One region of the Priestia aryabhattai genome, then DNA from elsewhere that is predicted to be linked to it. Evidence: a T-box and tRNA genes for the amino acid it is inferred to sense, from the RefSeq annotation. Region 1 holds a T-box; the other holds one or more tRNA genes.
The links. A T-box is a leader RNA that pairs with one kind of tRNA and senses whether it is charged. The one in region 1 lies ahead of M3225_RS05435 (valine--tRNA ligase), so its partner is inferred to be a tRNA-Val.
Positions count from the first base shown of each region.

Region 2: it has a tRNA-Val gene. The T-box ahead of M3225_RS05435 (valine--tRNA ligase) is inferred to sense a tRNA for this amino acid. The anticodon was not compared.

Region 1 covers NZ_JAMBOQ010000001.1:1,041,416-1,049,022, reverse strand. The annotation lists gene hemB (porphobilinogen synthase) at 1-120, shown strand, start outside; gene hemL (glutamate-1-semialdehyde 2,1-aminomutase) at 137-1,426, shown strand; gene spoVID (stage VI sporulation protein D) at 1,574-2,758, shown strand; gene ysxE (spore coat protein YsxE) at 2,836-3,885, shown strand; gene M3225_RS05440 (hypothetical protein) at 3,897-4,094, opposite strand; T-box leader at 4,325-4,569, shown strand; gene M3225_RS05435 (valine--tRNA ligase) at 4,652-7,294, shown strand; gene M3225_RS05430 (bifunctional folylpolyglutamate synthase/dihydrofolate synthase) at 7,391-7,607, shown strand, end outside.
Region 2 covers NZ_JAMBOQ010000007.1:130,093-137,699, forward strand. The annotation lists gene M3225_RS24285 (NCS1 family nucleobase:cation symporter-1) at 1-31, shown strand, start outside; gene M3225_RS24290 (GntT/GntP/DsdX family permease) at 302-1,630, shown strand; gene M3225_RS24295 (DUF1349 domain-containing protein) at 1,784-2,395, shown strand; gene M3225_RS24300 (YitT family protein) at 2,434-3,054, opposite strand; gene M3225_RS24305 (Lrp/AsnC family transcriptional regulator) at 3,228-3,677, shown strand; gene M3225_RS24310 (arylamine N-acetyltransferase family protein) at 3,705-4,460, opposite strand; gene M3225_RS24315 (DsbA family oxidoreductase) at 4,481-5,074, opposite strand; tRNA gene M3225_RS24320 (tRNA-Val) at 5,205-5,276, shown strand; partial or broken gene M3225_RS24325 (cysteine hydrolase family protein) at 5,627-6,174, shown strand; partial or broken gene M3225_RS24330 (recombinase family protein) at 6,485-7,027, opposite strand; gene M3225_RS24335 (hypothetical protein) at 7,509-7,607, opposite strand, start outside.

The DNA.
Region 1 (7,607 bases):
GGCTGGGTAAATGAAAAAGAGATTGTTCTTGAAAAATTAATTAGCATGAAGCGTGCAGGAGCGGATTTAATTGTAACGTATCATGCTAAAGACGCAGCACGCTGGTTATCTGATAAGTAATTAAGGAGGCTTACACATGAGAAGTTATGAAAAGTCAAAAGCAGCTTTTTTAGAAGCGCAGCAATTAATGCCGGGTGGAGTAAACAGTCCTGTTCGTGCATTTAAATCAGTAGATATGGATCCTATCTTTATGGAACGAGGAAAAGGCGCTACGATTTACGATATTGACGGCAATAAATATATTGACTACGTCCTATCATGGGGACCTTTAATTCACGGACATTCCAACGATCAAGTAGTTGAAGCAGTAAAAAAAGTAACGGAATCTGGTACAAGCTTTGGTGCACCAACGTTAATTGAAAATGAGCTTGCCAAGGTTGTGATTGAGCGCGTGCCTTCAATCGAAATCGTCCGTATGGTGAGTTCAGGTACGGAAGCAACGATGAGCGCACTGCGTTTAGCACGTGGCTATACGGGCCGCAACAAAATTTTGAAATTTGAAGGGTGCTACCATGGACACGGTGACTCTCTTCTCATTAAAGCTGGCTCAGGCGTAGCAACGTTAGGCCTACCAGATAGTCCAGGAGTGCCTGAAGGAATCGCTAAAAATACGATTACAGTGCCGTACAATGATTTAGAAAGCGTACAATATGCTTTTAAAGAATTCGGAGATGACATTGCCGGAGTAATCGTTGAACCGGTAGCAGGAAATATGGGTGTGGTACCGCCTCAGCCAGGTTTCTTACAAGGGCTTCGTGATATCACATCAGAATATGGCTCACTGCTCATTTTTGATGAAGTAATGACAGGGTTCCGCGTAGCGTACAACTGTGCACAAGGCTACTACAACATTACGCCTGACTTAACTTGCTTAGGAAAAGTAATCGGTGGTGGTTTACCAGTAGGTGCTTACGGTGGTAAAGCTGAAATTATGGAGCGAGTTGCACCAAGCGGCCCAATTTATCAAGCAGGTACATTATCAGGTAATCCACTTGCGATGACAGCTGGATACGAGACATTAACGCAGCTGACACCTCAATCTTACGACGAGTTCATTCGTAAAGCAGATCGATTAGAAGAAGGATTGATGGCAGCAGCTGAAAAATATGATGTGCCGTTTACGGTAAACCGAGCTGGTTCAATGATTGGATTCTTTTTTACAAACGAACAAGTAATAAATTACGAAACAGCGAAAACATCCAATTTAGATTATTTTGCAGCTTACTATCGTGAAATGGCTAATGAAGGCGTGTTTTTACCTCCTTCTCAATTTGAAGGAATGTTTTTATCAACTTCTCATACAGATGCAGACATTGAACATACAATTGCTGCAGCTGAAAAAGCTTTTTCGAAGTTACGTGGATAAACAGCTAAATCAGATTGACTTTTATACCAAAGCTTACGGAGGATTCCGTAAGCTTTTTTAGTTTTAAAGACATATTTTAATTTATTTGTTCATACATCTTTAATGACCGCGCTATTACCTGGCGGGTGTTGGAAGGGGGAGAACAATTTGTCGCAGGATAATTTATCATGTCTGCGTTTTTCCGTAGAAGAATCAGTATGGTTTCAAAAAGGACAGGAAGTCTCACAACTTTTGTCTATCTCCTTAGAGCCTCAAGTATCTATTCAAGAATATGACCAATATGTGTCTATTCGAGGAGCATTACAATTAACAGGTGAATACGAAACGTACGAGGGAGAGCACTCGTTACGAGAATATACAAATGAGAATCAAGTGCAATCTATCTCTGTCCGTGAAGACGGAACGGCTGAATTATCACATCAATTTCCTGTTGATATTACCATTCCTAAAAATCGTATTCAAAGTATTGAAGACGTATATGTATCTATCGATTTATTTGATTATGAATTGCCAGGCACAAATCAGCTGCAGCTAATGGCTGACTTGTCCATCACAGGATTGTACGGAGAACAGCATGAAGAACGTGAAGAAGAGGAAGAGTTTGCGGAAGAACAGCATGAAGAACAGCATGAAGAACGTGAAGAAGAAGAAGAGTTTGCGAAAGAACAGCACATCGTATCCTATGAAGAAGTGGACGATGCTGAAGAGGTATATACTGAAAACTTTGCTCTAGAAGAAGAAGAGAAAGAAGAAGAGTTTGATTTAAGCTACCGTGAAGCTCCAGAACTTCTAGAGGAAGAGGCTAGTGAAGAAGATCCTTCAGAAGAGCCGCCTAGTTATTTTTCATCTGTATTTAAAAAAGAAGCTCGTGCTGAGCCGGTCGTTGAATACGAAGATGAAGCATATGAACCATTTGAAGTCGAAGTGAAAAAAGAAGCGCAAATCGAGGAAGAAAGAGAAGACAACGTGATTGAGCTTGTTCAGCTTCGTCAAGAGCAAGAAAGCTTAGAAGAATCGCAAGCTAGTGAATTGAATGCGTATGCTGAAGTCCAAGAAGAAGCTGAGCAAGAAGAGGAAAAGATTATTGTTGAATTTCGTAAAGAAGAAAATGAAAGCGGACGAAATGAAAACGCCCTTTATTTAACAAAGCTCTTTTCTCGGGAAGAAGAAGCTTTTTCAACGTGGAAGCTTTGTATTGTTCAAGACGGAGATTCGCTTGATACGATAGCAGACCGCTATAAAACGAATGTGCAAAATATTTTACGAGTGAATAATTTAGAAGATGAATATGAACTGGAAGAAGGAAGCATCTTAAATATTCCCGTTCGTTAAAGTCGGAAAGAAAACAGTTTTGACGCATATAATGTCTTAACTGTTTTCTTTATTTTTTATGAGAAAGGAGAATATAGATGCAGCGGACAGTAGCAGACTACAAAGTATTGTTAAAAGAATATGACTTAGATGTTGACTTTATCGAAGACTATGGAAAAGTAAAAAAAGTCTATACGAAAACTGGCGTATTTGCGCTTAAAGAAATGACGAATTATCAAGAGCGAAATCAGAACTTCATTCAAAAGCTGCAGAACGTGTATCAAAAAGGGTGGATGGGCTTTGTCCCTATTTATCAAACGAAACGTTCTCAGCCCATTGTTTCAGATGAAAGCGGCTCGTATTACTTAATGCCGTGGCTCCCAAATAATCCAACCGAAGAGCGTGATATTCGATATCATAAATTGTTTCAAGAGCTTGCTAAGCTTCACGGCGCTTCGGCGCAGGAAGTAGAAGTGAAAAAAGAAGATATAGAAAATCATTACACATCGATGAAAAAAACGTGGGAAAAACGTCAGGAAGAGCTGAAGCAATACGTAGTAGAATGTGAGAAGAAAGTTTATATGTCCCCGTTTGAATTGCATTACTGTACATTTTATTATGAAATGACGAGAGCGCTTGAATTTGGGTTTGGAAAGCTCGATCAGTGGAACGATGAAATGGAGGAAAAAGAAAAGATCCGGCTGGTTACTTCTCATGGAAAGCTATCGGCTAAACATTTTATTTATGACGAACGGGGAAATGGGTTTTTTATTAATTTTGAACATGCAAAAGATGCTTCACCTATTTATGATTTGGTCTCATTTTATTTCCGTACTCTTCGCACATACCCAGTAACTACCTATGACAGCTATGAGTGGTTTAGCACGTATGAAAAACATTTTGCTCTCAGAGAAGAGGAAAGGCTGCTTTTGCACAGTTATTTAGCGTTTCCAGAACCCCTGTATCAGTGTATCGTTCAATATAGGCATCATAAAGAAAGTAAAACGGAGCTTGAACATATGCAGTCATTTATTCGAGCATACTGGCTGACGAAAAATATTGAACAGCTGAATATTAAAATATTTGAAGTAGATCAGCAAAAAAAAATGGCAGCGGAAGCAGCTGCACAAGCCCAAGCGAACGAATAGCGCTTGGGTTTTTAAATCCAGTCGGAATATAAAGCAACCGCTAGTATGGCAAGCAGTGCCAACAACAGTACATCAAAGGTTGTAGGAAAAAATAGTGTACGTATACCTTGAAAAATTGTTAAAGGAACAATAAACTGTCCACAAGCCGCTCCTGCTGTTTTGAGCCACCGCTGCAGCTGATACGAATTTACATTTATTCGTTTCTTCATTTGTACATGCCCCTTTCAATCCACGTGCCCAGGTTAAAGTCAGTATATGAAAAAAGAAAAGAATGGTGCTATTTTTTTGAGTAAACTCTTCATTTTATTTCCAAATTTAGCGAGTGAATGAAAAAATAAAGAGCAGAACAAAAAAATTATGAATATTATCGTAAAAAAGTGGAGAAGATTATTGACGATTCAACATTTTTTCATATAGTATAATTAAGAGAAATTCATACATAAATACAGTGAATAGGAAGAGTACGGGATGTTCGTCTTTCAGAGAGAGAAATCAGTTGCTGTGAGATTTCTTAAGAATGTGCACTCGGAATGTCGCCTATGAGTAGCTTTTTTGAACAGCTGCATAGCTCAGTAGAAAAAGCCGGTTAATCAACCGTTATGAAATGAAGTGTATAGGCTTATCAAACGGGATACGTCTATAAAAAAAGGTGGTACCGCGAAATCAACTCCTTTCGTCCTTTTATTAGGAAAGGAGTTTTTTTATGTTTATAAAAGGTTTACACAGTTTCTAAAGACTGAAACTTTATATTATGGAGGTATACATTATGTCTGAAAAAGAAGTGACTCTTCCAACGAAGTATGATCCAAAAGCCGTTGAAGAAAATCGTTATCAGTATTGGTTAGACGGAAAGTTTTTTGAAGCAACAAACGACCCTGAAAAAGAGCCATACACAATTGTAATTCCACCCCCGAACGTAACGGGCAAGCTGCATTTAGGCCACGCTTGGGATACAACGTTACAAGACATTTTAACGCGTATGAAGCGCATGCAAGGCTATGACGTTCTATGGCTTCCTGGCATGGACCATGCAGGGATTGCAACGCAGGCAAAAGTAGAAGAAAAGCTTCGCAGCGAAGGGAAAAGCCGCTACGATCTAGGCCGCGAAAACTTTGTAGCTGAAACGTGGAAATGGAAAGAAGAATATGCAAGCTTTATTCGCCAGCAGTGGTCGAAGCTAGGACTTGGCTTAGACTATTCACGCGAGCGCTTCACGCTTGATGAAGGCCTTTCTAAAGCAGTACGTGAAGTATTCGTAACGCTTTACAAAAAAGGGTTAATCTATCGCGGAGAATATATTATTAACTGGGATCCAGCTACAAAAACAGCTCTTTCAGACATCGAGGTTATTTACAAAGATGTACAAGGTGCGTTTTATCATATGCGCTATCCGTTGGCAGATGGTTCTGGACATATCGAAATCGCAACAACTCGTCCTGAAACAATGCTAGGAGATACGGCTGTAGCTGTTCACCCTGAAGATGATCGCTATAAGCACTTAATCGGCAAAAAGGTTGTCCTTCCGATTGTAGGTCGTGAAATTCCAATCGTAGGCGATGATTATGTCGATATGGAATTCGGTTCTGGTGCGGTAAAAATTACACCTGCTCATGACCCGAACGATTTTGAAATTGGAAACCGTCATAATTTAGAGCGTATTTTAGTGATGAATCAAGACGGTACGATGAATGACAAAGCAGGTAAATATGAAGGAATGGACCGTTTTGCTTGCCGTAAGCAAATTGTTAAAGACCTTCAAGAAGCCGGTGTATTGTTCAACATTGAAGACCACATGCATTCAGTAGGTCATAGTGAACGAAGCGGTGCCGTTGTTGAACCTTATTTATCAACTCAATGGTTTGTAAAAATGCAGCCGTTAGCAGATAAAGCGGTAGATCTTCAAAAACAAGAAGAAAAAGTAAACTTTGTACCTGATCGTTTTGAAAAGACATATTTACACTGGATGGAAAATATTCGCGACTGGTGTATTTCACGTCAGCTTTGGTGGGGACACCGCATTCCAGCTTGGTACCATAAAGAAACTGGAGAAGTATACGTAGATCATGAAGCTCCAGCAGATATCGAAAACTGGGAACAGGATTCAGATGTATTAGACACATGGTTTAGTTCGGCACTATGGCCTTTCTCAACAATGGGCTGGCCGGATGTGGATGCAGCTGATTTCAAACGCTACTATCCAACAAACGTGCTTGTAACAGGCTACGACATTATTTTCTTCTGGGTATCTCGTATGATTTTCCAAGGTCTTGAATTTACGGGTAAACGTCCGTTTGACGATGTACTAATTCACGGTCTTGTACGAGATGCTGAAGGTCGTAAAATGAGTAAATCACTTGGTAACGGTGTAGATCCGATGGAAGTAATCGAGAAATACGGTGCCGATTCTCTTCGCTACTTCTTATCTACAGGAAGCTCACCAGGACAAGATTTACGCTTCAGCTTTGAAAAAGTAGAAGCGACGTGGAACTTTGCAAATAAGATTTGGAATGCTTCTCGTTTTGCATTAATGAATATGGACGGTATCACATTTGAAGAGCTTGATTTATCAGGCGAAAAATCTGTTGCTGATAAATGGATTTTAACGCGCTTAAATGAGACGATTGAGCATGTAACAAAATTAGCTGATAAATATGAATTCGGTGAAGTTGGACGCATTCTCTATAACTTTATTTGGGATGATTTCTGCGATTGGTACATTGAAATGGCTAAACTTCCTCTTTACGGAGAAGATGAAGCAGCTAAAAAGACAACTCGCTCAATTTTAGCTTATGTACTTGATAACACAATGCGACTTTTACATCCATTCATGCCGTTTATTACCGAGGAAATTTGGCAAAGCTTGCCGCATGAAGGCGAATCGATTACAGTAGCTAAATGGCCGGAAGTCCGCGCTGAGCTTTCTGATAAAGAAGCGGCTAACGATATGCGTTTACTTGTAGATATTATCCGCGCTGTTCGTAACATTCGTGCTGAAGTGAATACGCCGATGAGCAAACAAGTAAAATTATTTATCAAAGCTAAAGATGAAAATATTCAAAGCCAGCTTGAAAAGAATCGTGCGTATGTAGAGCGTTTCTGTAATCCAAGTGAGCTTGTGATTTCAACAGATGTTTCATTAGATGAAAAAGCGATGACTGCTGTTGTAACAGGCGCAGAATTAATTTTACCTCTTGAAGGTTTAATTAATATCGAAGAAGAAATCGCGCGTTTAGAAAAAGAATACGACAAGTTAAACAAAGAAGTAGAACGTGTACAAAAGAAATTAAACAACCAAGGCTTTATTGCAAAAGCGCCTGCTAAAGTAGTAGAAGAAGAGCGTGCAAAAGAGCAAGATTACGTTGAAAAACGTGAAGCTGTTCAGTCTCGTATTGCTGAATTACGCGGATAATCAATGGGTTAATGAATTAACAGAAAAAGCGTGGCTTGTATAGCGACGCTTTTTCTTTACATAATAATAGCGATGGAAAAGAAAGGTGAATAAAAGATGATAACGACATATGAAGAAGCGCTTGATTGGATTCATAACAGACTTCGCTTTGGAATCAAGCCGGGGTTAGAACGAATGGAATGGATGTTAGAGCAGCTTGACTATCCGCAGCAAAATATAAATGCTATTCATGTTGCTGGGACCAATGGTAAAGGTTCTACCGTTTCTTATTTGCGAAACATATTAGAAGAAGCAGGATATAAGGTTGGAACGT
Region 2 (7,607 bases), on a different contig from region 1:
TCAAACGGCTGATCCAACCATCACAAAATAAAAAAGCAAAATCCAATCATTAACACGATTGGATTTTTTTATGAATTAAATCCCTATGGAAGAAAATTGATAAAATTTTTTTTAGTTTTTTTATTGATTTAAGAATTTTTTTTTCATATAATTTAAGTAATAAAAAGATGAAATCGTTTTCCAAATTAATTAATGTAAACGATTTCGATAATTGGAACTTATTTTTTAAAAAATTCACAGGGTGTAGAGCTTTTTTGCTACATAAAGAAAGCGTTTACTTAAAGGGAAGGTGGAAAGCAAGATGGATGCATACTTATTAGCTATTACAGTTGCCGCAATTGTTATTGTTATTGTAGGTGTTTCAGTTTTTAAATGGCATGCGTTTATTAGTTTAACGGTTGCGAGTTTGTTTTTAGCAATTGCTTCTGGGTTATCAATGGATAAAATTGTTGCCGCTTACGAAACGGGAGTGGGCGGTGTTTTGGGCCACTTAGTAGGAATTTTAGCACTGGGAACAATTTTAGGTAAGCTGATGGCTGATTCAGGCGCTGGCATGCAGGTAGCGGATTATTTCGTAAGAATATTCGGTGTGAAAAGATTGCCATGGGCGATGCTAGTAGCAGGTTTCATTATTGGTATTCCTGTTTTCTTCGAAGTAGGAATTTTGATCTTACTGCCTTTAGTTATTTCCATTCATAAAACAACAAAACAAAATATATTATTGATTGCTCTGCCAGTTATTGCAGGATTATCAATTGTTCATGGTCTCGTTCCTCCTCATCCAGGAGCGATGGCAGCTATTAGTATTTACGGAGCAAATACGGGGAAAGTGCTTTTATACGCATTAATCATTTCAATTCCAGCCGCAGTTATCGCTGGACCAGTTTTTGCAAAGTGGGTTCACAAACGTGTGATTCCAGAAGGAGAGCCTGATCTAATTCGTATTACGACTACATCAAAAGATCTTCCTGGTACAGGCGTTTCATTCTTTGTAATTTTACTGCCCGTTCTATTAATGATCTTAGCAGCTGTAGCACCTGTTATTAACGGATTGCCAAGCGGCGTAGTGAAGTTTTTAGAATTAATAGGAAGTCCTTTAATTGCACTTTTAATTGCTTGTTTTGCAGCGTTTTACCTGCTTGGAAAACGTCAAGGTATGACAAAAGATGTTATTAAAAAACTAACGGAAGAATGTTTGCTTCCTGTAGGATCTATTGTCTTAATTATTGGTGCAGGCGGCGGCTTCAAACAAGTATTAATCGATAGCGGAGTAGGTACAACGATTGGTCAAATGTCTGAACATCTATCTCTATCACCACTTGTACTTGCATTTTTAATTGCTGGGTTAATCCGTATTGCTACAGGTTCAGCAACAGTTGCATTAACAACAGCGGCTGGTATTGTCTCACCCATCATTGAGCACATGTCTGGTGTTAACTTAGAACTTCTTGTTATCGTTACTGGTGCGGGTTCGTTAATGTTCTCTCACGTGAACGATGCTGGCTTCTGGATGGTGAAGGAGTACTTAGGGTTAACAGTGAAAGAAACGTTCAAAACATGGACCGTTCTGGAAACGCTTCTATCCTTTATTGCTTTTGCAGGAGCACTTATTCTAAATGCATTAATTTAAAAATAAGACTCTTTTACTCTATGTAAAAGAGTCTTATTTTTTATAAAAGAAAAGAATCTACAGGAAAAATAATCAAAATATTTTATTTATTCGTTAAATTGTGGCAGAATAGAAATAGAAGAATAATAGCTTCTAAGAAGGGAATGACAGAGAGTGAGTAATCAACTAGTATTTTTCACAAACTTTTCAGAAGGAAAATTAGATTCAGAAGTTTCCTGGTTTTGTCCGCCAGCTCAATTTCAAGTTGATAGAGAAACGAATCGATTAGTGATTAAAACAGACGCTAAAACAGATTTTTGGCAGCGTACTCATTACGGCTTTGAAGCGGACAACGGACACTTTCTTTACCGTGAAGTAGAAGGCGACTTTGAAATTATGACAAAGGTGCATACATATCCGGTTAATCGCTATGATCAAGCAGGTCTCATGATTCGTGTATCAAAAGATACGTGGATTAAAACGTCAGTTGAATACAATCCCGATGGTCCTAACCAATTAGGAGCAGTCGTAACCAACCAGGGTTTCTCAGATTGGTCCAGTCAAAATTTCACTCAAAACAAATCAGCACTTTATTTTAAAATTCAGCGCAAAAATGATGATTACACCGTTTGTTATTCAAGTGATGGAGATTCTTGGACTCAGCTCCGACTCGCTCACTTATTGAACTCATCCAAAGAACCTGTTCAAGTTGGCATTTACGCTTGTAGTCCTCAAGGAGAAGGATATGAAGCCCAATTTGATTTTATAAAAGTAGAAAAAATTTAAATAAAAAACACGATTTAGTCACAGCTAAATCGTGTTTTTTATTTAGAAAGCGCATTATCTAAAGGCTGTGTGGTAGAATCGGGTGTCGGTTGATTGTGTAAAGCAATTTTTTGCTTGAAATAGCTGATGATAAACCCTGTAATGGCAATGGACATAACTGAGAAAATTCCTTTTGAAAGCCCAATTGAATACATGCTCGACAGCACGACAAGGAAATCAAATGAAAAATTCACTTTTCCAGGGTCCCACCCGAATTTTCGCTGCGCGAATAAAGCTAAAATATTAGCGCCGCCGAGAGAAGCTTCGTTCATAAATAAAATAGATAAGCCAAGGCCGGCAATTAGTCCGCCCGTAACAGCACCCATCAGGCTAGGAAGTGTAAAAGAAGGAAGCAAGTGATCTAGTGAAGTGAGAAGCGATAGCAAAGACACTGATCCTATAGTTGTAGTAGTAAATTTCCATCCCATTTGAAAGAAGGAAAAGAGATAAAAAGGAATATTAATGAGAAAAAAGATCACCGCAAACGATAAAGGAAAGGCGTATGACAAGCTAAGAGATAGACCAGCTGTTCCTCCCGTCACTACGTGAGAGTGCCGCAAGATAAGAACACCAATACTTGCAATCGTACATCCAAGAATAATCCATAAAACTTTTCGCATAAATAAACCCCTTTGTTTGTTTTTTTCAGAATTTTCATTTTCAATCATCTGCTTTAATGATAGGATATTAAATAAAGAAAACACATGCATAAATGAAGGAAATAATACTTGTTCTGTTATCAACTTGAATAAAGATTTTATTTATTATATTCATTTTGAAAGGAAAGGTTTGTATGGATCAAATCGATGCACAATTATTGTCTATTTTGCAAAAAGACGGACGTATGACAATTAGTGATTTATCAAAAAAGCTGGCTCTTAGCCGTCCAAGCGTATCAGAAAGGCTGCAGCGTCTTCAGGAACGAGGAGTGATCCAACGTTTCAGCGCTACGGTGTCTCCGAAAGCTTTAGGGAGAGATACACAGCTGTTTATTCAAGTAAGTGAATTAAAAAGAAAACCAGAGGAATTTGAAGACTTTATTGAGCAAAATGAAGATGTGCTTGAATGTCATCGTGTAACGGGGCCGGTTTCTTATTTTATCAAAGCAGCCGTGTCTGGAATGGATGGACTTCGAATGCTAGTGGATGAACTGATCCCTTATGGAAATGTGAATACCTCGATTATTTTAAAGTCGCCTGTAGAAAACAGGATGATTACTCCTGTACAAAAACCAGCCCCATGAGGAGGCCGGTTTTTCGTGTAAGGCATATTAATAAAATCCTTTAATAATATAAAAATGATTTTGCAAAATATCAGGAATTTCTTCTTCTGAAACGTTCCTTTTCGTCTTTTTTTCGCTGTCTGTTACAGTTAGCGTTTCACCAGAGAGCGTAATGCGCCCTGTCGGTGTTGCGATAGTAACAAGACGTTTGTGCACAAACGGAGAATCGGGTGACGTCTGATTGAACTCACACATAGGAGTAAAGTCAGTCAGCTTTGTAGGAATTGTAGACACGCGGTACAGTGTTTTCCATACTCCATCTTCAAAACGTTGCAAATCATACGTATGTTTTGCAACGTTTGTCATGCGGTAAGAGCCGCTTACATCTCTTACCACTTCGCCACTTAGCGGCATTGGTTTGCGAACAGAATCTCCAAATCCAACGTCCACGATGTAAGACTGATTTTCAATCTTTACAAGGTTTGTAGCGTGACTTCCTTCAATGGTCCACGTGCCGTCGGGTTTTTTGACGGTAGCTGAAACGTAGGAGACTTCATATCCGCTTTCTTTTAACAGCCAGCCAAATAGACCGTTTAATTCGTAGCAAAACCCTCCACGTAAATTTACGATTACTTTTTGAAAAATCCGTTTTAAATCAATAACGATAGGGGTTTGAGACAGAACGTCTAAGTTTTCAAAAGGAACATGAAGCATGTGCTTGTTCTGTAAAGTAGCTAAGCTTTCATACGTTGGGCTATCTGGTTTCTTAGCTAAAAATCGACTAAAATAATAATTAATATTCATCAAATGCACCTCTTAGTAAATCATTTCTCTCTGTCTTTAAGAAAACGTTCATCTAACAGTGCGTTTTCGATTGTTTCTTTGGAAACGAATCCTTGAAGTACGCGGCTGCCAATTTTTAAAGTTGGTACTTCCGTTACATGAGCTAAGCTATTTTTATGAACTTGTTCAAACGTCCGGTCTCTTAAGATACGTGTAAATATCTCTTTATCTAAATGCAGGGAATCAGCGATTTCTGCTAAGACTTCAATCTGGCTAATATCTTTTTCATCTTCCCAATAAGCTTTAAATACAGCATCTACATATGCACTTTCTTGACCATGTTTTTTAGCAAAATGAAAGCCTTCATGTGCTAAACGAGTACGTGGGACTGGGGACATGTCCGGCATCTTCATTTCTACGTGTAGCTGTTGTGCTAAAGGCACTATCGATTGATCCCAAGATTCCTCTAATAAACCTTCTATTTGCTCCATCTGTTCAGCTGGCTCAGGACGAAGTTCAAAAGGCTTCCATTCAATCTCAGCTTTTTGTTCTTTAAAGACTTCTCTTAAAGGCTTGGTGGCTAGAAAACATAGTGGACAGACAAAATCAAAATAAAATTCAACATGTGCTTTCATCCCGTCACGCTCCTTTATGGCATGTTTTTATTTTATCAAAAGTAAGGACGATCGTTCCAACTTGGGAACGGTGGAAAAATAGTTGACAAAATTGGATAACTCTTTCTATAATATAGTCAATACATATCACGAGCGATTAGTTCAGTGGGAGAATACATCCTTGACAGGGATGGGGTCGGGGGTTCGAATCCCTCATCGCTCATACCATTGAATTTGTTGCGTTGGTGCTGTTTTTACTAACAGCAAAACCTTCGTAGTGATTCAATCAATCTTTGATGAAAACATTCCTTCATTCTAATTCTAGAATGAAGGAGTGTTTTTTGTTGTCTTCATTTAATTATTTTGACGAAAAATCTCAAGTTAATAAACGACAACCCCATAAGCGAAAAGATGAAAAGATTTTAAAAAAGATTCTGCAAAAGTAATATTTGAGAAATTTATTGAATTTAAATTGTAATATAAAGTAATTTTTATATCGTAGTGAAAATCTATTTGACAAAATACTGTTACTAGGAAGTCTATATATTTAAATAAAACCTTAATACAGCTTTAATTATTATCGATGTTAAAAGGGCTTTTGAAGATGAAAAGTGGGGGATAAGAAATAACCTAAATGTTGAAGACAATATTCAAGTTCTCTTAAAGACATGGAGAGAAAAGAAATACCCAATCATACATATTCAACACTTATCTGATAACGACCATTCAATTTTCCATCCTAGTAAACCAAGCTCAGACTTTAAAGATGTTGTAGTCCCAGCTGAAAACGAAATGATCTTTAAAAGAAAGTGAATAGTGCATTTATAGGAACTGGACTCGAAAAACATTTAAAAGAAAACCAAGTAGAAAAGGTTGTAATAGTGGGGTTAACAACTCCACACTGCGTCTCAACTATTACTCGAATGAGTGGTAATTTAGGATTTGAAACGTATTTAGTATCAGATGCAACAGCTGCATTTGCAATAAAAGGCACAGATAATACGTATTATTCGGCTGAGCAAATACATAATGTGTGATTAGCTACTTTAGACAACGAGTTTGCTACAGTTTTAACCACAAAAGAATTAATCCAAAATTTAGTCGGCAAAATAAAGGCTTAATACTTTTATTTAATTGTATACGCTATACATCCATAGTTAACATAATTCCGCTTCCCGGACCACACCACAAAAAAGAACCCTTGTCGCAGAACGATTCTGCCAAGGGCCCTTTTTCCGGAGTATGCAGCTTTTTATACATCCTTGATTTCTCAACGTTCTTTACAAGGGCATTCGCAAAATACATGTATAAAAAACATACCTTTTATACATATGCTAGTCCCTATAGGAATAGTCTTTATTCCTATGCTTTCTTGTAGTTACATTTTCTATATACAATAAAGGCCCATGAGTCTTCATGGGCTTTTATGTTTCAATTATCTAAGTAACGATATAGAGTAGTCTTACTTATACCTGTAGCTTCTGTTATTTGAGCAATCGTATATTTCTTACTCCAGTACATATCAAGTGCACGATGAACATTATAGTCAGGTTTCTTAGGACGACCGCCACTTTTTCCTTTCAATTTCGCTTCTTCAAGACCAGCTTTTGTACGTTCACTGATGACATCATGTTGAAATTGGCCAATACGTTTAATGGTATTGAAAAACTTTTTTCCTTCTAATGTTGAAGTATCAACATCATCCAGAATAGATACAAAATGAATATGATTTTCAGAAAGATATTCAATTAATTCAATAAGGTGTCGAGTAGAGTCTGCAATACAATAAAATTTATAGACAACTACTGTATCTCCCTCTTGGAGAGAAGCTAACATCTCATCAAATTGCACTCTCTTTTTTAAGGAATTTGTTTTTTCTTGATAAACCTTTTCGCAATTATAGGGTTGCAAAGCCTGTAATTATTTGTCCAAATTTTCATCTTCGCTATATGGACGGGTATAACCAATAATCACTAAACCATCTCCTGCATGGATTGTTTATTTACATTTTACTATTTATTATTAATTTTAGATTGAGCGAACTCCATTAGATCTCACTTTCTTTTACTAAATGTGGAATTTATTTTTAAAAAATTATAGCTTAAATTTTTCAAAAAGACTATTTTTATAAGGGCTAGTATATGCATAAAAGGCTGTTTTTTATGCAAAGAGTCCATACTTAGTCATCATAGAAACTTTGATAAATCAAAGATGTATAAAATTATGTATAAACGAAAATTATGGCAACCAAACGAGCTCTTGTGTATCAAGAGCTCGTTTGGTCACTTGTTTCCGGAAAGAGACATTATGGTAACTAAAAATGTATACTTTTACGGACGGACTATTTAATTTTGTTTCTAAATGTTATATGAGGCTCAGCATATATTTCTCCCTATTATCTACAATAAACTATCTAAATGAAAAATCTCGACATGGTAAAATGTCGAGATTTTTATTAGGCGACGATTTCTATATAGTCTTTTTTTACAGCATCCCATTGGAATCTTCCTTCTTCTACAACAAGGTGAGCTTCAAGATCCCAAGGTAAATTTTG